DNA from 3 places in the Cutibacterium avidum 44067 genome. Region 2 is predicted to be linked to each of the others. Evidence: riboswitches for the same ligand, from Rfam matches in the RefSeq annotation. Region 2 holds a riboswitch; each other region holds the start of a gene.
The links. A riboswitch is a leader RNA that binds a small molecule or an ion and turns the genes downstream of it on or off. The one in region 2 is predicted to bind cobalamin.
Positions count from the first base shown of each region.

Region 1 (8,051 bases), 790 kb from region 2:
GAAGGTGACGTGGATGAGGTCGAGGATCGGGAAGTCGACCCCGGCCGAGACGTTCCAGGTCTTCGTCTTGGTCTCGGTGATGGTCCGGGTGATGGGCAGCGGCTCGTCGTTGTAGTTCGAGATGGTCCACGTGCCGGCCGAGCCGTCGAAGTAGCTACGGGTCCGGGTGATGGTCTGGCCGGTCTCACCGATGTTGGCGCAGGAGGCGCCGATCGTCGTGGGGTTGGCGGCCTGGGCCGGGGCGGCGGCCTGGGCCGGAACGACCGTGAAAGCGGCCGAGGCGGCGAGGGCTGCGGGAACGGCAAGCAGTCGGGTGATCATGAGTGTTCTCCTTCGTGGTCGGGATTGACGGTGGTCGTGGTGTTGAGGACGCCGAGATCAGCGATCTGACTGAGTCGGCAGGGGAACCTGGCGGTACTTGTCGGGAGTGACGTCAATCTTGCGAACGCTGCCGTCCCGGGAGGTGACGGTGGCCTCGGCCCAGAAACCGCTTGGCGCCGAGGCGGTGCCGTAGTTCGACACCAAGCTGTACTTTCCGTCTCTGCCGCAGTGGATCTCGCGATAGTTCACGCGGGTCATCGTCGTGCCATAGGTGACGCGCACGCGCTCACCGGGCTGCAGGTGTACCGCACCAAGGGCGGTTCCGACGGGCATGTAGGCACGGTTGGTGGCCCCGACGCTGCCAAGCCATCCTGCCGGCAGGCGGCCGTAGCGACCCATCCAGTTGGCGTACCCGTTGTACTGGGCACCCACGACGAAGTCGGTCACCGGGTGGTAGTCGTAGGGGGCCTTCGACCAGTTGAGGAAGTCCGTCGAGTAGCCGGGCTTGCGGTAGGTGGGCTGGATCGACGAGATGTCGTAGGGGTACCACGCGATGTCGCGGGCACGGCAGGTCTGACCCTTCGCCGGCCAGGACGGATCCTTCTGCGGAGCGACGGCGGGCTCGACGACGTGGTCGGTCGGCTTCGCCACGGACTCCAGGCTGGGGCCCGACATGGCGGTGTAGGCGTCCGATCCCATCGGCTTGCTGTTGGCACCCGCGTGGCGCGACGGGATCTGCATCGCCAGATCCGAGATGGAGCCGTCGGCGTGGATGAGGTAGACGAAGGCGTATCGCTCGGCCGGACCGGTGCCGCGAATGACGTTAGCGCCGTTGGAGTTCTGTAGGACGCCGTCGCGGCAGGTGACGAACATCGAGACGAAGTCCTTTTCGAGGACGCCGTATTCGACGCGGATCGACTCACCCGGCTTGAGCTTAACGGGACCGACGGTCTCACCCTCGACCCAGCCATTGGACAGCTTGAGGCCGATGTCAGACTTGGCGGTGGTGTTCCATCCGGAGGGGAGCTTCGCCGCCGAGGTCGCCGAAATGGCGTGGTTGCTCTCAGTTTCGATCGTGCCGGTGTACGGCACGACCTGATCGGTGCGGTTGGTGAACTGGATCGTGCCGTCGCTGAGGTAGCGTCGTCCCGTCTCACCGTAATGCCACTCGGGGTATCCCTGGGCGTGGGCGGAGGCATCCGTGCACGACTCATAGAGGTGCGCGATCGGATAGCCCTGCGGCTTGGGTGGAATGACGGCGTGAGCCGCCGGCACCTGCATCATGGCAGACACTGCGAGGACTGCCGAGGCAGCCGCCGCGAGGACTCTGCGCCCTGGACGTCTCTTCAAGGGCATGGCTTTTTCATACTCCTCACGGATTCGCATCCATAGGAATTGACGTGCTTCACAGAGCCCCTGTGGAAGTCGATGCACGCCCCTGTCAAGGAGAAGATGCACGCCCCTGTCAAGGAGAAGATGCACGCCCCTGTCAAGGAGAATAGGCAACCACCCCGGGAGGATCTGCGATCCAATGCTAGCGACGCGGAGGTTCAATTCGCAAAGGGCGGCGATCTGGAATATCCAGTAATGACGCGGTTGTGAACAGGACATGAACCCGTGATGACGAGCATGTGATCGGACACCGAACTGGGACAATGGCCCCCAGGCAGCAACAAGACCACTGAAACCCGTCGACAGCCTTTGTTTCATCTCGTGGATACATACCGAGTCTGCACGTCGCCTTTCCGGGCCGCCACCACTGCATGACCTCGCCTGTAGACAGTGTACGAGTGAGACATCCGCCACTTCTGGGACATGTCGCTCGGGATGGAGATTTCGATTCTCGGGGCGGGTTCATGAATGAGTGGGACGATTCACCACCTGCGTGGTACGGTGCGTCTCGCCGGTCAGGGAACCTGGTGCGAATCCAGGACTGACGCGCAGCGGTGTGGGTGATGGCTCGCCGCGAGCCCACTGGGTGGAGACACCTGGGAAGGGGACGAGCCGCGCGACCCCGAGCCCGAAAACCTCCCGGCGAATGCAGCCGCCGTACGCCTCGCGAGATGGGCGTCAACCGCCAGGAGTTCCTTTGCCACATGTCCGCCATCGAGACACCCATCCCTGCGCTTCGCCCGGGCAACGGCAACTGTCGGACGGATCGACGTCATCGCGGGCCCACGAGGATCACCGGTTGCCCGCCGGGCCCGTACTGCTGGTCCTGGCGGTTGCCCTCATCCTGAGCGTCGTGCTCTCGCTGGCCTTCGGCACGATCCGGCTGCCCATCGAACAGGCGTGGCACGTCCTGGATGTACACGTGCGCGGAGGCAGCGTCGAGGCCACCGTGGACCAGATCGTGTGGGGGTTGCGACTTCCACGAACGGTGCTGGCCGTCGTCGCCGGGGCCGGACTGTCCGTCGGCGGCGCCGTCATGCAGACCTTGGTACGCAACCCGTTGGCCGATCCCTACATGCTCGGGGTCTCGGCAGGGGCCAGCGTCGGGGCGACAGCCGTCATCACCACGGGAACGCTGGCGGCCTTCGGCGTGTACTCGCTGTACCTGGGTGCCCTTCTCGGTGCCCTCGTCGCGACCGCGGCCGTGTTCGGCATCGCCATGGCCCAGGGAGGTCTGAGCCCCTTGCGGCTCGTCCTCACCGGTGTCGTCATGTCCTCAGCCTTCAGCGCGATGTCGAGCTTCCTGGTCTTCCACAGCAACGACCCGAAATCGGCCCAGTCCGTCCTCTTCTGGCTGTTGGGCAGCGTGGCAGGCGCCTCTTGGCAGACCCTCGTGCCGACGGCGGTGGTGGTCGTCGTCACCCTGCTGTTGCTCATGATTGGATCCAGGTGGCTCGACGCGCTAGCAGCAGGCCCGGAACTCGCCTCCTCGCTCGGGGTTCCGGTCACCGGCCTGAGAGTCGCCCTTTTCATCGTCCAGGCCATCCTCGTGAGCGCGATCGTCGCGGTCTCCGGCGGCATCGGATTCGTGGGCCTCGTCATTCCCCACCTCACCAGGCTCCTCGTGGGACCGCGCCATCGCGTCGTCCTGCCGGTCAGCGCTCTGTTCGGCGCACTCTTCCTCGTGTGGGTCGACGTCCTCTCCCGGGTGGCAAGCCGCCCGCAGGAGACTCCGTTGAGCATCGTCACAGGTCTGCTAGGCGCCCCGGTGTTCCTACTACTGCTGGGACGGCGCCACTACCAGTACGCGGGGGCATGATGGGCACCCGACTGACCACACGACGTCTCGCGGCGCAGGTCGAGGGGCGAACCATCGTCCGAGACGTCGATCTGGACTTCGAGCCCGGTACCGTCACGGCCATCATCGGGCTCAACGGTTCGGGCAAGTCGACCCTGCTGCGTGCCATCGCCGGAATCAGCCGGCCGGCCGCCGGAGACGTGTTCCTCGACGATGTCCCCCTCCGACGTCTCTCGGCCAGACAACGCGCACGCCAGGTGTCCTTCGTCGCCCAGGAGGACTCACCACCTGGTGACCTGCTCGTGCGTGAACTCGTCGCCCTGGGACGTACCCCTTATGGACGGCCGTGGGACCACGGCGGTGAGGACGAGCATCGCATCGTCATGGAATCACTAGACCGGGTCGACATGTCCGACTACGCCGATCGGCCCTGCTCACGACTGTCCGGTGGAGAGCGCCGTCGAGTCATGCTGGCCCGTGGGCTGGCCCAGCGCACTCCCATACTCATGCTGGATGAACCGACCAACCACCTGGACCTGGCCCAGCAGCATCACCTGCTCGCACTCATCCGTGACCTCGACCAGACCGTCGTCGTGGCGATCCATGACCTCACGTTGACCGAGCGGTACGCCGATCACGTCGCCGTTCTCGCAGGGGGACGCGTGCTCACCCAGGGTCCACCACATGACGTGTTCACCCGTGGCGAGGTGAGCAAGGCATTCGGCATGAGGCTCACGCGCCACGTCGACCCCATCACGGGCCTATCCCATCTTCTCTGTGACCCGGCGAGCCCCGGCCCGTTGTGTCACACCCATCCCACTGACACATCCCGACCGGAAGGCACCTCATGACCCGATCACCACTCATCGTCGCCGGCGCGGCCGCCCTCACGAGTTGCGCCCACGTGACCCACACGAGTTCCTCGATCTCGAGCGGCTCCGGTCCCTCGACGGTCACCATCACCAACTGTGGTGCTCGCCGAGCCTTCCCCTCCCATGCGCGACGAGTGTTCGTCAACGACAGCAACATGGTCGCGATGATGTTGTCGATCGGCGCCGGCGACCAGATCGTCGCGGCGACGGGGATCAAGGGCCAGACCGATGCCTTGGCGAAGGTTTACGGCCACCGGGCGGTGTCGGCCCTGCCCGACAGTGACGGCTCCTACCCGACGCTCGAACAGGTTCTGGGCGCGCGACCCGACGTCATGCTCGCCGGGTACGGATATGGATACGGTGAAAGCACCCATCTCACTCCCGAGGAGCTGCGCGCACGGGGCATCAGTGCCTACGTGTTGTCGGAGAGTTGCCGTGCGAAGAGCGATGACAAGGCTCGCGGAGTCATGGATCCCTGGACGGCCCTGCGGTCGGATCTGAGCAACCTGGGCGCCGTCACAGGGCACACCCAGGAGGCCCGGAGGGTCGTCAAGGACATCGACACGCGACGTCGGGCTCTGGCCCGAGCCCCTCAGGCATCGACCAAGCCGACGGTGCTCATGGTCGACAGCGGCGACACCGGCAGCGTGTTCACCAGTGGGCGCTACGGCGGCCCTGAAGGCATCATCAAGGCGGCGGGTGCCGTGAGCGCCACCACGGACGTGGCCAACACGTGGACGACGATCTCGTGGGAGAAGATCGCGCAGACCCGACCCGACGTCATTGTCTTCGACGACTACCCCGGCCAGACGATGGCCCAGAAGGTCGCCCTGCTCGAGGCCAATCCGGCCACGAAGAACCTTCCTGCCGTGAAGAACCGCCGGTTCGTCAACATCGCGTACCCGGCGTGGACCAGTAGTCCACTCAACGTCGATGCTGCCGAGACACTGCGACAGTCCTTGGAGAAGTACCGCTTGGTCCCCGCGTCAGGGATCAAGCCGCGGCACGACGTGACCGCTCGCGGCTGAGCCCCCGCTCGACGATCGCCCACCTTCACACGGTCGTCGAGCGGACCAGTGCGGATCCACATCCGATGTCAGTTACCTCCAAGTGCAGGGAGCGGAACCTCGGCATCAGGCTCTCCGGTGATGCGGTTGCGCAGGTCACGCCGGGTGAGCTCGATGACCCACATCCAGAACACGTGCCCGAAGGACTCGCTGAGGTGCTCGTCGAAGGGCTGGTGCCAGGGGGCGGGAACGGTGCCCATGGCTGGCATGAGGATGAGATGGAAGAGCACCCAGATGGCCAAGCCGAACACCGCGCCCTGCCACAGCTTGACGCGAGGGTGCTTCTCGGCCAGCAGCGCGTACACGACGGCGAAGAAGATCGAGAACCCGAAGTGGACGATGAAGCTCACGAAGGGGAGCGGCCACCCGCTGAAGGTGTACGACATGTGAGTGAAGTGCTCGCTGAACCCAAGTTGCTGAAGGAGCTGCTGGGGAGGGTTCGTGGCATTGCGTGCCGCGGTGCGCGGAGGCAGCGGAACTTCCCAGCCAAACTTCACGATGGCGCCGATAATCCCCGCGAGCACGCCCGCCCATAACGCGGCACCATACCTCCGGCGACACGGCTCCGTGGTGTTCGAGGTCATGTGATCAACTCCTTGCACGACCCAGCGCTCCGGGACGATGACATGCTGACAGATATCATGGCGTGACCGCTCGCTGCTGAGAGTAGCTCAGGACCACGCTGCATCCTCGCCACGGCCAACGCATGGTGCGATGACTAGCATCGGTTCGCGCGAGTCTCACCGGTGCCTGCGCGAAACTCGTCATAGGTGACCATGAGGTAGTCGACGAAGGACGTGCGGACCTCGGGGCGGGAGAAGTAGGCATCGACGAGCCGGCCGTTGCGGTTGGTGCGGTCGACGATGATCTCGTCGGCCATCTCCTCGACGGGGCGGGGCGGCGTGTAGACGTAGAACTGGCGGGTGAAGGGGATCTCGAAGCCGAGCTTGGTCTTGTCGTGGTCGATCCACGCGTCGGGCAGGTACGGCCTGATTTCCTCGGTCAGGTGCTTCTCGGCAGAGTCGAGCAGTGCCTGGGCGCGGGCGTCATCATCGAGGTCGAACCAGCCGGCGGGCAGGGGAATGTTCTCCTGGTCACGCAGGTCGGTGTCGGGTTCCGGCTTGCCCTTCTTCATCACCACCGGCGCACCTGGATCATTCACCGCGCAGGCGGCGGCGTACTTCTTCTTCTGCGTTGCGGTCATGCCGGGGGCGTCAGCGAGCAGGGCCTTCTGCGTGCCGTATGTCCTCCCGGTCAGATGCGCGAACTGCTCAAAGGGTGGGGTCTTGACGACAGCCTCAGTCACCTCCCAGCGCCGATGCAGGGGGCGTTCGACGGTGACGCGCTGGAATCCGAAGGTCTCTCGGGGCAACACCTTGACGCGCTTGTCGTCGGCGAACTCGTCAAGGGCGCCGCTGAACAGACGCACGATCTCGTCGATCGCGTCATCGGTGAGTTCCTTGCGCTTGTCGCCGAGACTCTTGCGCATCTTGGTGCCCATGTCGCGGGCATCAATGAGTTTCACCAAGCCGCGTTCGGCGTCGGTCCTGGCGTTGGTGAGAATCCACACATAGGTGGAGATGCCGGTGTTGTAGAACATCTGGTCGGGCAGGGCGACGATGCCCTCCAGCCAGTCGTTCTCCAGCAGCCAGCGGCGGATCTCACTCTCACCCGATCCGGCCTGGCCGGAGAACAGGGGAGAGCCGGACAGGACGATGCCGACGCGCGATCCGTTCGGACTGGCGTCGGTGACGGGTTTCATGTGGCTGAGCATGTGCTGCAGGAACAGTAAGGAGCCGTCGGAGACGCGGGGGAGTCCGGCGCCGAAACGGCCGTTGAAGCCTTGTCTGTTGTGTTCATCCTTGATGGGCTGGGCGTAGCCCTTCCAGTCGACGCCGTAGGGCGGGTTGGCGAGGATAAAGTCGAATTTGTCGGTGGGGAAGGCGTCGGCGGTGAGAGTGTTGCCGTTGTGCATCTGCTCGGGGCCGATGCCTTGCATCATGAGGTCGGACTGGGCGATAGCCCAGGTCTCGTCGTTGAGTTCCTGGCCGTAGACCTTGACGAGGGCCTTCGGATTGAGCTCCTTGATGCGGTCCATGGTGATCATGAGCATGCCGCCGGTGCCGGCCGCCGGATCGTAGATGGTACGCACCGGCATCTGGTTCTCGGTAAGGTCGCGGGCGGTCTGACCCCCGATGAGAAGATCGGCGACCAGACGAATCACCTCACGCGGGGTGTAGTGCTCACCGGCGGTCTCGTTACTCATCTCGGAGAACTTCCGCAACAGTTCCTCGAAGATGTAACCCATGGTCTCGTTGCTGACCTCGCTGGGACGCAGGTCCAGGTCCGCGAAGTCGGCCATGACGCCGTACAGGATCCCGGCGTGGTCCATCCGGGTGATCTTCCCGTCGAACTGGTACGCCTCGATCACCGTCGCCGCGTCAGGGGAGAGGGACGCGATGTACTTGGCGAGGTTGTCAGCCAGGTTCTTGTCGTCACTGAGCAGCCGGGCGAATGTGTACCGCGACGTGTTGTAGAACCGCTGGCCGCAGATGCGCTTGAGTATCCTGTCCTGACCAGGGCCAATCTCCACCAGACCGT
Region 1 is NC_021064.1:1,057,521-1,065,571, reverse strand. It holds gene PALO_RS04870 (hypothetical protein) at 1-321, opposite strand, end outside; gene PALO_RS04865 (hypothetical protein) at 379-1,677, opposite strand; cobalamin riboswitch at 2,231-2,351, shown strand; gene PALO_RS04860 (FecCD family ABC transporter permease) at 2,513-3,532, shown strand; gene PALO_RS04855 (ABC transporter ATP-binding protein) at 3,529-4,362, shown strand; gene PALO_RS04850 (ABC transporter substrate-binding protein) at 4,359-5,411, shown strand; gene PALO_RS04845 (YagU family protein) at 5,480-6,034, opposite strand; gene PALO_RS04840 (type I restriction-modification system subunit M) at 6,169-8,051, opposite strand, start outside.
Region 1: linked by a shared signal. The riboswitch ahead of PALO_RS04860 (FecCD family ABC transporter permease) and the one ahead of cobO (cob(I)yrinic acid a,c-diamide adenosyltransferase) in region 2 are both predicted to bind cobalamin.

Region 2 (8,051 bases):
CCACCGCGTCGTCCCAGCAAGGTGAGGTAGTCCAGTCCCAGCGTGGAATCGACGAGAGCCTGCTTGGACTCGGCCGCACCGACAAAACCAACGGGGATACCGACGACAGCCGCCGGGCGGGCCCCCGTCTCCTCGCACACCTCGAGCACCCGGTACAAGGCGGTCGGGGCGTTGCCGATGGCGACGATGGCCCCGTCGAGCTTGCCCTCCTCGGCCCACAGGTCCACCGCGGCGCAGGTTTTCGTCATGTTCTTGGCCTTGGCGATGTCGGCCAGTCGGGGATCCTTGATGTAGCAGATCGTCTCGTTGTCACGGGGGAGACGAGACCGGATGATCCCGGTGGCGGTCATCGAGGAATCACACAGGATTGGAGCGCCAGCGCGCAGGGCCTTGCGAGCCGCAGTGACGACGCCGGGGGTGAAAGCGATGTCATCGGCGATGGCGGGGTCGGCGGCAGCGTGAATCATTCGGACGACGACACCTTCGACGTCGGCGGGGAAGCGATCGAGGTCCGCCTCAGATCGGATGATGCGGAAGGACTCGCGGTAGATGTCGGATCCGTTGTTGACGTACTCGTGGGCCACGGCTGTGCTCCTGACGATGACAAGGTGTGATGACGTCGGGATGCTAACACTGCACGTCGCGCACATGGTGCGTTACCATTGCTAGGCCATCCTTGGATGCAACCCCGGGACAGCTGTGTTTCACTGTCCAGGACACAACTCAAGAATGCCCTGATGACGTGGTTGAAGCCGGGAAATGCCGACACGGACGCGCCACTGTGAACGATCCCTCGAGGGTCGGAAGTCAGATCTGCTACGCGCATCAGGCCTTTCCAGAACGGGACGCGAATCCCGAGAAAGGAGATGACACCTCATGCACATTGCTGAGGGCGTTCTCTCACCAGCTCAGTGCGCAGTGTGGTATGCAGCTGCTGCGCCATTCGTCATCCATGGCGGCTATCGAGTCGTCAAAGAGGTTAAGGAGCATCCCGAGAACAAGCTCCTGCTCGCGACTGCCGGCGCCTTTACCTTCGTTCTCTCCGCCATCAAGCTACCCAGCGTCACCGGCTCGTCGTCCCACCCCACGGGAACCGGCGTCGGTGCAGCCCTGTTCAAACCACCGGTCATGGCGTTCTTGGGGATGATCGTATTGATCTTCCAGGCTCTGCTGCTGGCTCACGGTGGCATCTCGACCCTGGGCGCCAACACGTTCTCGATGGGCATCGCCGGACCGTGGGCCGGTTACGCCTTCTACAAACTCACCAAGAAATGTCATGGTCCGGACGCATTGGCGATCTTCCTCTGCATGGTCTTCGCGGACTTCATCACCTACGTTGTGACCAGCTTCCAGCTCGCCTTCGCCTTCCCGGATCCGACCGGTGGCTTCTGGGGAGCCGTCGGCAAGTTCTTGACCATCTTCGCCTGGACCCAGATCCCGCTGGCCATCGCTGAGGGTCTGCTTGGCATCCTGCTGTTCCGTTTCCTCGCCAAGGTCGCCGCTCCGCAGCTCCAGCAGCTCGGTGTCCTCGCTCGTACCCCGGAGGTGTCCCATGCCTGAGAACACCGTTGCAAAGGTCCGTCAGGACAACTCGCTGACCGGAAACAACAAGTGGGTGGCTCCGGTCATCATCATCCTTCTGATCGCCCTGTTCATCATGAGCATGATCCTCGGTGGCAAGAAGACCAGCGGCGACGAGGAAGGATTCGGGGGGACTGACGACGCTGCCGCCGAGGCTGCCGAGCAAGCCGGTGCCAAGAAATGGATCGAGCCGATCTTCGAGCCGAACTCCGGTGAGGTCGAGTCCGGCCTGTTCGCTCTGCAGGCTGCCCTGGGTGCCGGCGTTGCTGGCTACGCCCTGGGCCGTATGGCCGGCAAGAAGAAGGGCCGCGAGGAGGCTGAGGACGCCTCCGATCTGCACAGTGTCGACGACGTGCCCGAGGCCGCCGTCACCTCGTCGGAAGCGACTGCCTCCGCCAAGTCATGACGATCACCTCTCTCGACGACGCCGCCTGGGACTCTCCCTGGCGGCGTCGTTCGGTCGGGGAGAAAGTCGCCCTGTCGACGGCTCTCCTCCTGACCTCACTGTGCACCCCGTCGATGGAGGCGTCGTCGTTGGTCAGCCCGGTCGTGGGCTCCGGCATCTGGCCGGGGGCGCTGTTGGCCGGGATCGTCAGCATGATCGTCATCCTCGGTCCGGCGCGCATCCAGGGGCGAGTGCTGTGGCAGGCGATGGCTGCCCCGATCGTCTTCCTCTTCTTCGGCGGGATCTCCGTCCTCATCAGCCTCGGTTCCAGCCCGGCGGGAACGGTCTGGTGGCATTCCGGGGTATTCAGTATCGGTCCGGTCTCCACCGCCCAGGCAATGTCCTTGGTGGAGCACGGCGTCTGTGGCACGCTCACCCTCATGGTGCTGGCCGTCACCACTCCCATGGTTGACCTGCTCACCTGGATGCGAAAGTTCCACATCCCCGATCCGTTGCTCGAGATCGCCTCCTTGACCTACCGACTCATCTTCGTGCTGCTCGACACCCTGGTCACGGCCAGCGAAGCTCAGCACGCCCGCCTTGGTGACGCCCCGGAGGGGAGATTTGGCGGGTTCAACCGGCGCATGAACAACACCGCCGCGCTGCTGGGATCGGTGGGTATTCGCGCCTGGACAAGGGCCAACCGCCTCAACGACGGCCTGGTCAACCGAGGATTCGAGTCCGCCTTGGTGACCCTGCCCGTCAAACGCGTCGGATCAGCGCGTTTCAAAATCATCGTCGTCGTCGTCATCGCCGCAGTCTGGGCGATCAGCTGGTCGACGACCGGAAGGATTTTCAGATGAGTGACGAGGTCCTACTGTCGACCGAGCACCTGTACGCCACCCACCCTGGCCGGCCCATGGTGCTCACCGACGTCAACGTCACCTTTCGTGCTGGAGTTCGGGTGGCGATTCTGGGAGCAAACGGATCGGGCAAGACGACGCTGATGCGTTGCTTGTCGGGCTCCCTCAAACCCGTCAAGGGCAAGGTCAAGAGGGGTGGCACCGTGCTCGGTCACGGGCGCACCCAGCTTCGTGAGCACCGTCGGGCGGTTCAGCTCGTCCTCCAGGACCCCGACGACCAACTCTTCAGCGCTGACGTGAGCCAGGACGTCTCCTTCGGCCCGATGAACATGGGGCTGGACGTGGCGGAGGTGCGCGATCGCGTCGCCGAGGCCCTGCAGCTGCTCGGGGCCAGCCATCTTGCCGAGCGTGCCACGCACCAGCTGTCCTATGGTGAACGCAAGAGGATTGCTGTCGCCGGTGCCGTCGCCATGCGCCCGGATCTGCTTCTCCTTGACGAGCCCACCGCCGGACTCGACCCGGTTGGCGTCACCAAGATGCTGGAGGCATTGGACCGTCTGCGTGACCACGGTACGACTGTGGCGATGGCCACCCATGACGTCGACCTGGCTCTGGCCTGGGCCGACGAGGCTCTCATCGTCGTCGACGGTGGAGTGCGGCAGGGGCCGATCGACGAGTTGCTCGCCAATGTGACCATGGTGGAGAGGGCTCATCTGCACTTGCCGTGGCCCCTCGAGCTGGTCCGACGCCTTGGCATAGACGAGCGTCCCCGCACGATGAGTGAGGTCGTCGCGATCCTGTCACACCGGCCGCCGAGCACTTCACGGTGACGCCGTGTTGCCTCGTGACACCAGCGACATGAGTCACGTTTGATGGGGTGACCGCTGCGGTGGTTCGATGGTCGTCATGAACAGGTCATCGTCGAGTACTGCGCTGATCATTGGCGCGGTTGTCGTACCGATCGCCGTCTGCGCGGTGTTGAGCGCCCTCATCGACGTCTTCGTCGCACCCGCAGCCGCCCTCGTACTCGTTCTCGTCATCGTCTTCTTCTGTCTGAGAGGATCCTGGCTCGTTGACGCGCTGGTCATCGTGGTCAGCGCTCTCAGTTTCGACTTCTTCCTGACATTCCCGTACCGGAGCATGAAGATCGCCTCTCGCCCTGACATCGAGGTGACGATCGTTCTTCTCGCAGTCGGTGCCGCGATCGCCGGTATCTCGCGCTGGGCTCTGACGGCCTCGGACCTGGCCGAGCAGCGCCAGGGATATGTTGCCTCGGCACTCGATGCTCGCTCAGGCGGGCTGAGCCATGACGACATCGCTCAGAAACTCGCCAGTCTCGTCGGGGCTGAGGCAGGTGTGTGGGTGGACGGCAATCCGCCGGCCGGGGAGGCCGTCGTCCAGAACTCGACCACCATGCGCACGGATGTCGGGCTGGAGGATCCTTCCCGGGTTGGTTTTCCCACCGACCGGTTCATCTGCTTCCCGGCGACCGGTGGCTACATCCGAGTCTCGGCGGCGTCTCGCCATGTGCGCCCCACCGCCGAGCAGATGCGGGCTGCCTGCCTGCTGGCCTCCCAGATCAGCTGAGTCCAGGATCAGACAACTGTGCACACTGGGTGGCTCGTCGTCACTCAGTGTGCTGCCAGGTCCACGCCACGACGGTGCGGGCCGGTCTCCAGCCCCGCAGTCGGCCGATGCTGTCGGCGGTCTCGACGCCGAACCTCATGAGGTCGCCGCCTAGGTCCCGGTGCAAGGATTCCACGAGCATCTCGGCCTCCATCGTCACCCCATGGACGACGAGCCGTCCCCCGATGGGCAGACGCGGTCGACACTGGGTGACGAGAGTTTCCGTCGCCCCGCCGCCGATGAAGATGGCATCCGGGTCGGGCAGTCCCTCCGGCAGCCCCTTGGTGAGGTCGGCGTCGATGACCTCGAACTGGCCGGGCAGAGTGAGTTCTGCGGCATTCGTGCGGGCATTGGCGGCCCGTTCTGCCTTGCGCTCCACCCCGATGGCTCGGCAGGTCGGATCAGTGCGACACCACTCGACACCGATCGACCCGGCGCCGGTGCCGAGGTCCCACAGCAGCTGGCCCGGCATGGGTCGCAACGCTGCCAGAGCGACGGCCCTCACCGGATGTTTGGTGATGAGGCCGTCATGAGCGAAGTGCGTCTCGTCGAGGCCAGGCGTGCGTCCGAGGAGGGTGGCGTCAGGATCATGGGTCATGAGGGAAGCTTAGGGCAGTGCCGGGTGAGGACAACCCGACCCGTGTGACACAATCGACTATGGCCCTCGGGGAGGAATCCGGTGTGAATCCGGAGCGGTCCCGCCACTGTGAGCGCCTCAGCGCGAGCCAGGTCGATCCTGCGGGTCAGGTTACGGAAGTCCCGTGACCCGACGGGCGCGGACCCGCAAGGAGGTCGTTCATGCCGCACGCGCGCAGTGGCGCCACACCAGACGACGGACTGTCCACCAGACAGCGACGGTTACGGCCAGTTCTTGCGGTGAACACCGGCGAGGGCAAGGGCAAGACGACAGCGGCGATGGGCACCGCCCTGCGCGCCTGGAACCAAGGGTGGAGGGTCGGCGTCTTCCAGTTCGTGAAGTCCGGACGTTGGCATGTCGGCGAGCAGGACGCCCTGCAAGCTCTCGGGAAACTCCACGAGGAGACCGGCGTCGGCGGGCCCGTCACATGGGAGGTCATGGGGACCGGATGGTCCTGGGCACGGTCCTTCGATGCCGCCGATGACCCCGAGGCCGCTGCCCGCGAGGGATGGCGACACGTGTCGGAGCTCCTGGCCAGCGAGGCGCTTGACTTCTACCTTCTTGACGAGTTCACCTACCCGCTGGACTGGGGATGGCTCGATGTCGACGAGGTCGTCGACACACTGGTCAACCGACCCGGCACCCAGCACGTCGTCATCACCGGCCGTCGGGCCCCGGCAGCCCTCGTCGAGGCCGCAGATCTCGTCACCGAGATGACCAAGATCAAGCACCCCTTCGACGCCGGTCAGCGTGGTCAGGCGGGGATCGAATGGTGATGCGCATTCCACGAATCCTCATCGCCGCCCCGGCGTCGGGAGGCGGCAAGACGACCGTAGCGACCGGTCTCATGGCAGCCCTGCGTGCCACTGGCCGGACGGTGGCGCCGTTCAAGGTTGGGCCGGATTACATCGATCCCGGTTACCACTCGATGGCCAGTGGTCGTCCGGGCCGCAACCTGGACTCCGTCATGTGTGGTGACGAGCTCATGGCCCCGCTGCTGGCCCATGGTTTCGTCACCCCCGATGCGGCGGACATTGCGGTCATCGAGGGAGTGATGGGCCTCTTCGACGGCCAGCTCGGGACCGGACGCGGGTCCAGCGCCGAGATCGCCACCTCGACCCAGACCCCGGTGGTCGTGGTCGTCGACACCGCTCATGCGTCCCTCACCCACGCCGCAGTGGTGGCAGGTCTGGCGACGTTTGATCCGAATGTCACGATCGCCGGTGTGATCCTCAACCGGGTCGCCTCTCCTCGTCATGGTGCCGAGGTCGTGCGCGGACTCGACCGACTCGGCATCCCGGTGCTGGGACGGATTCCGCGCACCGAGTCGATCTTCGTGCCCTCTCGCCACCTGGGTCTGGTCCCGGCGGGGGAGTGGGAGGACTCCGCCTCCAAGGTCGCCGGCCTGGGTGATCTCATCGCCGAACACGTCGATCTCGACGCCGTCATGGACCTGGCCGATTCCGCTCCCGACCTCGACGTCGAGCCTTGGGATCCGCGAGCTGCTCTGCAATCAGCTGGCTGGCAAGGCCATTCCTTCGACGAGCCGCCGGTGGTCGGAATCTTCGCGGGGCGAGCCTTCACCTTCCGTTACCCCGAGACCACCGAGATGTTGCGGGCGGCCGGGTTCCGGGTCGTTGACGTCGATCCCCTCACCGATCGACGTCTTCCGGACGGCATTCAGGGCCTGTACCTGGGCGGTGGATTCCCGGAGATGCACGCCACGGATTTGGAGGACAACACCGAGCTCGCGGCAGATGTCCGCGCCCATGCCGAGGCCGGGATGCCGATCGTCGCGGAGTGCGCCGGGCTTCTCTACCTCTGCCGCCACCTCGACGGGCGAGACATGGCCGGCGTCCTTCCGATGGACGCGGCGATGGCGACGAGACTGACGATGGGATACCGGGTCGCCACCCGCAACTCCATCAGCGTCGTCGGCCACGAATTCCACCGCACCACGACGACGCCATTGGCTGACGTCGACCCGGCGTGGCACATCACCATGCCCGACGGCACCGATCGTGCCGAGGGAGCTCTGGGAGACCCTGCTGCTCTGGGGCGTCCCACCGTGCAGGCCTCCTACCTGCACCTGCACTGGGCCGGTCAGCCCTCCCAGGCGGCGTGGTTTGCCCGTGAGGTGGCGAGGTTCCACGAGGGGAGAGGGGCCCAGGATGCCGAGCCTGACCTCAATCACCACGGGGACAGCGACATTGCCGACGGTCTGGTTGACCTGGCCGTCAACGTCCGCGTCCCCGAGCCACCGCAGTGGCTTCGTGACGCAATCACCTCCACCGAGCACGACTGGGCGCGTTATCCTGACGCCACCCCGGCCCGGGAGGCCCTGGCCACCATGCAAGGTGTGGGAATCGACATGGTTCTGCCCACCTCCGGAGCCGCCGAGGCCTTTCCTCTCATTGCGACCACGCAGCCGCACCACGCCGCGGTCATCCATCCTCAGTTCACCGAGCCGGAGGCAGCTCTGAGATCAGCCGGGATAGACGTCGACCGAGTCATCCTCAATGCCTCCGACGGGTTCGCACTGGACCCGGCCCTCGTCCCGGAGGATGCCGACCTCGTCATCGTCGGTAATCCCACGAACCCCACCGGTCGGCTGCACCCGGCGTCCGACCTGCTGACCCTGCGCCGCCCGGGTCGGATCCTCGTCGTCGACGAAGCCTTCATGGACGCCACTGACGAGTCCCAGTCCCTCATCGGCAATGACATGGACGACCTGCTGGTGCTGCGCTCCCTGACGAAGACCTACGGCCTGGCCGGAGTCCGTGCCGGATACGTCGTCGGGGATCCGCGACTCATCTCACGTCTGGCGGCTCACCAGACCCCGTGGTCGGTGTCCACCCCGGCCGTCGCGGCCATGGTCGCTTGTACCTCCGAGGAAGCGTCTCGGTTCCGCAACCAGCTGCGCGACGAGCTTCCCGCGGCCCGCGCCGACCTCGTCGGA
Region 2 is NC_021064.1:1,846,370-1,854,420, reverse strand. It holds gene PALO_RS08545 (precorrin-8X methylmutase) at 1-584, opposite strand, end outside; gene PALO_RS08540 (energy-coupling factor ABC transporter permease) at 877-1,560, shown strand; gene PALO_RS08535 (energy-coupling factor ABC transporter substrate-binding protein) at 1,553-1,987, shown strand; gene cbiQ (cobalt ECF transporter T component CbiQ) at 1,984-2,829, shown strand; gene PALO_RS08525 (energy-coupling factor ABC transporter ATP-binding protein) at 2,826-3,659, shown strand; gene PALO_RS08520 (DUF4118 domain-containing protein) at 3,727-4,416, shown strand; gene cbiT (precorrin-6Y C5,15-methyltransferase (decarboxylating) subunit CbiT) at 4,457-5,053, opposite strand; cobalamin riboswitch at 5,077-5,213, shown strand; gene cobO (cob(I)yrinic acid a,c-diamide adenosyltransferase) at 5,254-5,868, shown strand; gene cobBC (bifunctional hydrogenobyrinic acid a,c-diamide synthase/histidinol phosphate aminotransferase CobBC) at 5,868-8,051, shown strand, end outside.

Region 3 (8,051 bases), 190 kb from region 2:
ATCATCGTGGGCGTCATCCTTGCTGGGGCTGTGCAGGACTACCTCGTCCTCGTCATCTCCATGCGACGGGGCGGACGATCCCTCGGTCAGATGGCCAAGGACGAACTGGGACGCTTCGGTGGCATCGCCGCCCTCGTCGCCACCCTGACGATCATGCTCATCATCGTGGCCATCCTGGCCATGGTCGTCGTCAACTCCCTGGCCGCCTCGTCCTGGGGAGTGTGGAGCGTCGGTCTGACGATTCCGATCGCGCTTCTCATGGGCTTCTACCTGCGTTACCTGCGCCCTGGCAAGGTGCTCGAGGTCTCCCTCATCGGCATCGTCCTGCTGGTGCTGGCCATCGCCTCGGGAGCCTGGATCGAGAACACCGCCATCTCCAGCGCACTCCATCTGAGCAAGCCGTTTCTGGCCTGGGCCATCATCCTTTACGGATTCATCGCCGCAGTGCTTCCCGTCTGGATGCTGCTGGCTCCCCGTGACTACCTGTCAACCTTCATGAAGGTTGGCGTCATCGCGATGCTGGCCGTCTCGATCGTCATCGTCCGTCCGGTCATCACCGTCCCGGCCATGACGGTCTACGCACACACCGGTACCGGTCCGGTCTTCTCCGGAAAGTTGTTCCCCTTCCTCTTCGTGACGATCGCATGTGGCGCCTTGTCGGGATTCCACGCGACGATCTCCTCGGGCACCACCCCGAAGCTCATCGAGAAGGAGTCCCAGGCCCGCCTCATCGGTTACGGCGGCATGCTCATGGAGTCCTTCGTCGCGATCATGGCTCTGGTGGCGGCCCTGTCAGTGGACCGTGGCATCTACTTCGCCATGAACTCCCCCGCCGGGGCGACGGGCAACACCGTCCAGAGCGCAGTGGCCTACGTCAACTCACTCGGTTTGTCCGGTGTGCACACCGATGCCAACGCCCTGACGACGACGGCCAAACTTGTCGGCGAGACGTCGATCATCAGCCGTACCGGTGGCGCACCAACCCTCGCCGTGGGCCTCGCGACGATCATGCATCAGCTCTTCGGTGGTCAGGCCATGATGAGCTTCTGGTACCACTTCGCGATCATGTTCGAGGCACTGTTCATCCTCACCTCGGTCGACGCGGGTACTCGCGTCGCCCGGTTCATGCTCTCGGACGCCCTGGGCAACTTCTGGCCCCGCCTCACGGACCACTCCTGGAAGGTCGGATCCTGGCTCACCACCGCGATCATGGTTGCCGGTTGGGGATCGATTCTGCTCATGGGTGTCAATGACCCGCTGGGCGGCATCAACACCCTCTTCCCGTTGTTCGGCATCGCGAACCAGTTGTTGGCAGCCGTCGCCCTGTCGATCTGCCTGGTGGTCTTCGCCCGAGCCGGTCACAAGTGGCGGTTGCTCATCATCTTCGTGCCGATGCTCTTCACCGCCGTCATCACGGTGTACGGCTCCTGGCTGAAGATCTTCTCCCCCGACCCGAAGATCGGTTACTGGGCCAACCACATGACGTACAAGCGGGCCATCTCCGCTGGCAAGACCTCGCTGGGTCAGGCCAAGGACATTGACGAGATGCACACCGTCGTCGGCAACACCGCCATCCAGGGGACGATGTCGATCATCTTCGTCGTCTGTGCCCTCATCGTCATGATCGCGGCCTGCATCCGCACCGTTCAGGCACTGCGAGGCCACAACATCATCAACACCGAGGATCCGGCCAAGCCGTCGCACCTCTTCGCCCCCAGTGGCCTCATCGCCAGCAAGGCCGAGAAGGACCTTCAGGCCGAGTGGGACGAGTTCTACGAGACTCATCCCGAGCTTGACCTGGAGCACGTTCACCAGGAACGCGCGTGAGCGCCGCACCACGGCATCTGCCCACCGATCCACTGTGGCGACGATGGTGGTCGTCACTGCGGTGGTGGGTGCGCGGCGTCACCGGAGCTGACGCCTACGACAACTACCTCGAGTGGTGTCGACGCACGGGTCATGAGCCGATGCCGGAGAAGGCATTCTGGCGCGACCAGTGCGACCGTCAGGACCGCAATCCCCAGGCACGATGCTGCTGACCCCTATCACCGGGTCTTCCCGTCAGTGACGGGAAGACCCGGTCAGTTCTGACACGATGCGGTCAAGGTTGTCCTCGGTCAACTGAATGCATCTGCCGTCCGGCCAGACCACGATGAGTGGGGCGTGGTTGCACGGATACATGCACCCCGTCACCGTGACGAGAACCTCTGTGTCCAAGGCGTGTGACTGCGCCAGCTTCTCCTGCAGGCGTGCATGCAGGTCGGCGGCGCCGGCTGCGCTGCAGCGAGGTCCTCGGCAGGTGAGCAGATGGTGTCGGAAGGAGGGGAATTCCTGCCAGGCAGGGTTGTGCAACGGCGCTTCGGCCCCGGTCACGATTCGCCACTCGCCGGTGAACTCCTGGTCAGGACGTACAACCCCGACATGCACGACGACGGTGGGTCCGTTCTCATGGACACGGACCCACTGGCCGGCGACGCGACGAAGCCAGGACAGCGGCACCGGTCCGTCATCGCAACTCCATCCGACGAGCTCGACCCGGTCGTCGTCAGCGGCGTCGAGGACATCTACGAGCGCCGGTCCAGGACCCTGCAGACATGCGTTCCGGTCGGCATCCACGTGACGGGCCACCGCTTCTGCGCTGACCGCGTCAGAGGAATCCTCCCAGCGCAGCGAGACCGCGATGCGCGTCGTCATAGCTGCAATCCCCGCCAGGTGAATCCACGTCTGAAATCTGACCAAACCTCGCCGTCGACCCCGAAATGCTCTCGGACGAGGTCAGGAGTCAGTACCTCGGCGGCCGATCCTGCTGCGACCATCCGGCCCGAGTCCAGCACGACGAGGTCATCCGCGTAAGCGGCGGCCAGGTCAAGATCATGGATGACGGTCACCGTTGTCAGACCAAGCCCACGCACTCTCTCCAACAGGTCAATCTGGTGACGCAGGTCGAGATGATTCGTGGGTTCGTCCAGGAGCAGGATCTCAGGATCCTGGGCGAGAGCTCGGGCCAACTGAACACGCTGCCTCTCCCCTCCCGAGAGGGACGACCATGCCCGGTCAGCAAGATCAGCAACTCCGGTTGACGCCATCGCGTTCTCGACGACATCTCCGTCACGCCCTCTTCGGCGACTGAGATTGCCGATCCCCCAGCCTCCCAGATGGGGAATGCGTCCGAGCTGGACGACGTCACGCACCGTCAGTTCCACGTGAGCCGAAGGACTCTGCTCGAGAAGGGCCATCACCCGGGAGCGCTCCTTGGCCCCGATCCCGGAGAGATCACGCTCCCCCAACCACACCCGCCCCGCGCTTGGCTTCCGCAACCCGGCCAGCAGGTGCAACAGGGTCGTCTTCCCGGATCCGTTCAGCCCGATGACCATCGTCATGACCTCTGGCCGAATCTCCACGTCGACCCCGGACAGGATCATCGTCCCGTCGACCGTCCAACCAAGATCCTCAGCTCGCAACGTTGCTGCTGTCCCGGCACTCATGATCGAGACGCCTGTCGACGCAGCAGGACGACCAGCACCGGGGCTCCGACGGCCGCAGTGATGACCCCGACGGGAATCTCGGTGTCAGGGCGCAGGCATCTCGCTGCGGTGTCAGACCACACCATGAGCAGGGCTCCGACGAGGGCCGACACCGGTAGCAGCCGGGCGTGTCGTGGCCCGGTCCAGAACCTCACGATGTGTGGGACCGTCAGCCCGACGAATCCGATGGGACCGACGAAGGCCACGCTGAGAGCGGTCAGCAGGGCGGTGCCAACCATGATCATCCAGCGCACGGTGTTGACCGGTACTCCCAGGGACATCGCGCTGACGTCACCGAAGGCGAAGGCGTCAAGGGTGTGGCACAATGCCATCCCGGCGATGAGGGCCGGAACGGTGGCGACGGCCAGGGTGATCGTCGATCCCCATCTCACACCGGTGAACGACCCGAGGGTCCACGACAGGGCTGATCGAGCGGCGTTCGACTCACCACACACCATGATCATCATGGACACCGCCGCGCCGCACAACTGTCCGACGGCCACCCCGGCCAGGATGGTCCGGCTGGCGGGTAACTCCCCGGACTTGCCAGTGGCCATGGCCAGCACCATGGTCAGGGCCCCGACCGCCCCACCGAAGGAGGCCAGTGTCATGAGGACGGACTGCCCCAGAGTGCTGGAGATTCCGATGATGAGGACGAAGACCGCACCCACCGAGGCTCCACTGGAGATGCCGAGCAGATAGGGATCGGCCAGGTCATTACCGGTCAGGGTCTGCAGTACCGCGCCGCACATCGCCAGCAAAGCGCCGACGGCCATCGATCCGATGACGCGCGGAGCCCGCAGCTGCCACACGATCTGATCATCGAGAACGGTGACGTCGGCGCCCTCGATGAGGCGGAATCGTCGGGCCACCACCCTCGCGACGTCATGGACAGGAACGTGTACCGCCCCGGTCCCGAGCACCACGAGGACACTGCCGACCAAGGCCATGGCGAGGATGCCGGTGATCAGCCAACTACGCTGACGACTCACTTGCCGGTGATCTTCGCCAGACCGTCATTGAGGGTCTTCGCACCGTCCACGAGTTCGGCACCAGGGGTGCTCTGGGAGAACGGCACGGTGACGAATTTGTTCTCCTTGACGGCCTTCATCTGGCTGAGGACGGGGTCCTTCCTCATGTAGTCGATCTTCGACGTCGCCGTGGACCAACTGGCATCGGCGACCACGATGACGTCAGGGTTGGATGCGACGATCTTCTCCCAGGAGCCGTCTGCCCAACCGCCGTCGAGATGGGCGAAGAGGTTCTTGGCACCGACAGCGTCCATGAGGAGCTGGGGTCCGCCATGTCCGGCGCCGATGAACGGGGTCTTGTCTCCCGAGTCGAACCAGACGATCGACGTCCCGGTGCCGTGCTTGTTCCCGGTGACCTCCTTGAGGGCATCGCGCTGCTCGGAAATGGCCTTGTCAGCCGCATCCTTGACGCCGATGAGAGTCCCCACCTCGGTCATTTCCTTCCAGACATTTTCCCAGGTGGTTTCGGCCGAGGGCGTGCCCTTGGGGCAGCCGAAGGGGCTGATGTAGGTGGCAATTCCCTGTTTCTTCAGCTCATCACGCGTGCCGACGGCCTTGTCCGTGAAAGCGCTGGAATACGAGGACAGCGCCAGATCAGGCTTGGCGGCCAGGAAGGTCTCCTTGGACGGGTACTCCTTGGAGAGCACCTTGACCGAGTCATAGGCCTTCTTCCACTTCGCCGGGATCCCACTGTCAAGGTAGGCGGTGCCGACGAGCTTGGACTCACCGCCGATGGCCAGCACGTCCTCAGTGGCTCCCTGATTGAGGGTCACTGCCCTCGTGGCTGGTTTGTCGAGGGTGACCTGCTGTCCGCAGTTGGTGATGGTGATCGGACCAGAAGCCGACGCTGAGACCGAGGGGGACGACGATGAGGCGGAGTCCTTGGGGGCACCGGCACAGCCGGCGAGCAGGACGGCGGGAACCACCGATGCCACGAGGACGCGGCGAAGGGATGACGGGGTGACGGGCATGAGGAAGCCAGCTTTCTGTGTTCGGCGTGCGCGACCGGGTACCGACAGGACGGCGTCAGGTGGTCTTCGGGCTCGACCTCGTCTCCGTTCCCGGCTCCTTCCCAGTGCTCATGGCACCAGTGGCGTTCGCCGGGGCAGATCAGTCATACCGCTGCGCGTCAGCTCCGGCTTCTCACCGGATTCCAGCGCTGGTGGGGTCACCAGCAACCTGACGTGAGCATGTTAGCATCCCCTTCGTATGTTTTCCTCCAAGGGGTTACCTCACTTGAACAGGTCACCGAAACGCATCGTCGTCTTCCGGTAAACCTTGTTGTAGGCGGCTCGACGTGGATCTCGCAGCCAGCCCATTCCCTTACGGCCGTAACCGGGGATGAGGGTGCGCTTGACGGTCCTCGTGACTCGACCACGCGTCCTGGCCGAGATGGTTCTGGACAGGCTGGGAGTACGAATTCCGAACTTCATGGACCTGATGATAGGAGGGACGAGCCATCCTGTAAGCCGGGTTCTGTGGCCCCTCAGGGCCGGTGATCATCCATCTGTGAACGCCATTGCTGGCATCCTCCAGCCTTTCGGCTGCGCAGCCTACCCGGACGCTCGGGCGAGCAGCCCTCGAACACGTCCGCGACCTCACGGTCTTCTTGGCCTTGCTCCAAGTGGGGTTTGCCGTGCCGTCACCGTCACCGATGACGCGGTGGGCCCTTACCCCGCCGTTTCACCCTCACCGGCCCGAAAGCCGGCAGTTTGTTTTCTGTGGCACTGTCCCGCGGGTCACCCCGGGTGGGCGTTACCCACCACCCTGCTCTGTGGAGCCCGGACTTTCCTCGACAGCTCAAGACTGCCGCGATCACCCGGATGGCTCGTCCGACCGTCGATTCTACGGTCATTGCCGCATCGTCGCCACACGGGCAACGGCGCAATTCTCAGAAGGACTCCTCGGTGCGCACCAAAATCCGGTCGCACTCCTCGCAACGCACGACATCGTCCTCGGCGGCTGCGGCATAGGTGCGCAGGTCGGCCGGATTCGCAGCAATGCCACATCCCTCACACACCCCGTGGACGAGCTTGGCACATCCCATCCCGGTGCGCTCGCGCAGCATCTCGTAGAGCTTGAGGAGATCAGCCGGGACACCACCCGCCTGGGTCTCGCGAGACCGGCACAACTCGACCAGCTCGTCGTCGATCCCCTTGAGACCGGCATCGCGAGACGCGAGGACGGTGCGGATGTGCCCATCCAGCTCGATACGACGACGATCCGCGTCGGAGTGAGCGGCTTCGGCGTCCTCGACGGCCTGCATGGCGTCGAGCTCGGCGTCCTCCAGCAGGCTGATGCGTCGCCCGAGATGCTCGATCTCCTCGGTCAGCCCCTTCAAGGCCTTGTGGTCGGTGACGGAACCGGAATCGACGGTCTTCTGATTGCGATCCATGCGGGCACGGGCCGGCTCGAGGTCACCCTCGATGCGCTCCTGTTCCATCTTGGCGTCCGACAGCGCGGTCGACTTGGCGACGACCTCCTCGGCAAGGGCCCTGCGCTGGACCGCGAGGTCCTTGAGCTCGGCCAGCTCGGGCAGGGTCTGACGACGGTGCTGGGCCCGGGCGATCAGACGGTCAGTCCGTGCAAGATCGAGAAGCTTCCACTGATCCTGTGCCGCGGCTTTCACGCTGACCTCCTGCGTTCCTGGCCCCGTTGAGCAGGCCCTGTTGACATGTGGGGTTCAGCCTACCTCCCGTCGGTAGGGTGATGCGCGTAGACGGCATCCTGCCTGATCGAACACACCGACATCGATCTCGTTCCCCTTCAAGGACATCACTGACGAGTACGCCCATGTCATCGACACCTACACTGGAAGTCACACCATCAACCAACGGAGGTCCCGACACATATGACCGAGACGAGGTCGTCAGATCTGAACGAACAGATGAAGCAGGCCGAGGAACAGAAGGTCCCCAAGCGTCAGACCCCGTTCTCCAAAGCCTTCGTCGAGTTCATCCCCACGGACTGGGCCCCCTACCCCGACGAGCTTCCTGAGCCGCTCGGCTCCGTGCCCTCGGCGACTGCCCACCGTGACGCCCTGGCCTCCCGCTTCGACGGGGACCGACTCGTCATTCCGGCTGGGCATCTCATGCGCCGCAACAACGACTGCGACTACCCCTTCCGTCCCAATACCGCCTTCGCCTACTACTCGGGCCTGGGCACCGACCGGGAACCCAATGCGGTGCTCGTCGTCGACACCACCGCCGAGACCCGCGACGTGCTGTACTTCAAGCCGCGTGCCCCGCGCACGGACCGAGAGTTCTACGCCGACCCGACCTACGGCGAGATGTGGGTCGGCAAGCGTGAGTCCTTGGAGGAGATGTCAGCCATGACAGGGCTCACCTGCCGCGACATCTCTCAGCTCAACAGCGCCTTGGCAGCCGGCGACGTGACGGTTCGTGTCATCCGTGACGCCGACGAGAACGTCACCGCGACCGTCGACTCCCTGCGCCCCGAGGGCTCCGAGGAGGCCGACGAGGAGCTCTACGAGTTT
Region 3 is NC_021064.1:1,654,096-1,662,146, forward strand. It holds gene PALO_RS07550 (carbon starvation CstA family protein) at 1-1,827, shown strand, start outside; gene PALO_RS07555 (YbdD/YjiX family protein) at 1,824-2,039, shown strand; gene PALO_RS07560 ((2Fe-2S) ferredoxin domain-containing protein) at 2,062-2,694, opposite strand; gene PALO_RS07565 (ABC transporter ATP-binding protein) at 2,691-3,485, opposite strand; gene PALO_RS07570 (FecCD family ABC transporter permease) at 3,482-4,516, opposite strand; gene PALO_RS07575 (ABC transporter substrate-binding protein) at 4,513-5,526, opposite strand; cobalamin riboswitch at 5,568-5,753, opposite strand; gene PALO_RS07580 (hypothetical protein) at 5,788-5,988, opposite strand; RNA gene rnpB (RNase P RNA component class A) at 6,005-6,386, opposite strand; gene PALO_RS07585 (zinc ribbon domain-containing protein) at 6,447-7,184, opposite strand; gene PALO_RS07590 (aminopeptidase P family protein) at 7,407-8,051, shown strand, end outside.
Region 3: linked by a shared signal. The riboswitch ahead of PALO_RS07575 (ABC transporter substrate-binding protein) and the one ahead of cobO (cob(I)yrinic acid a,c-diamide adenosyltransferase) in region 2 are both predicted to bind cobalamin.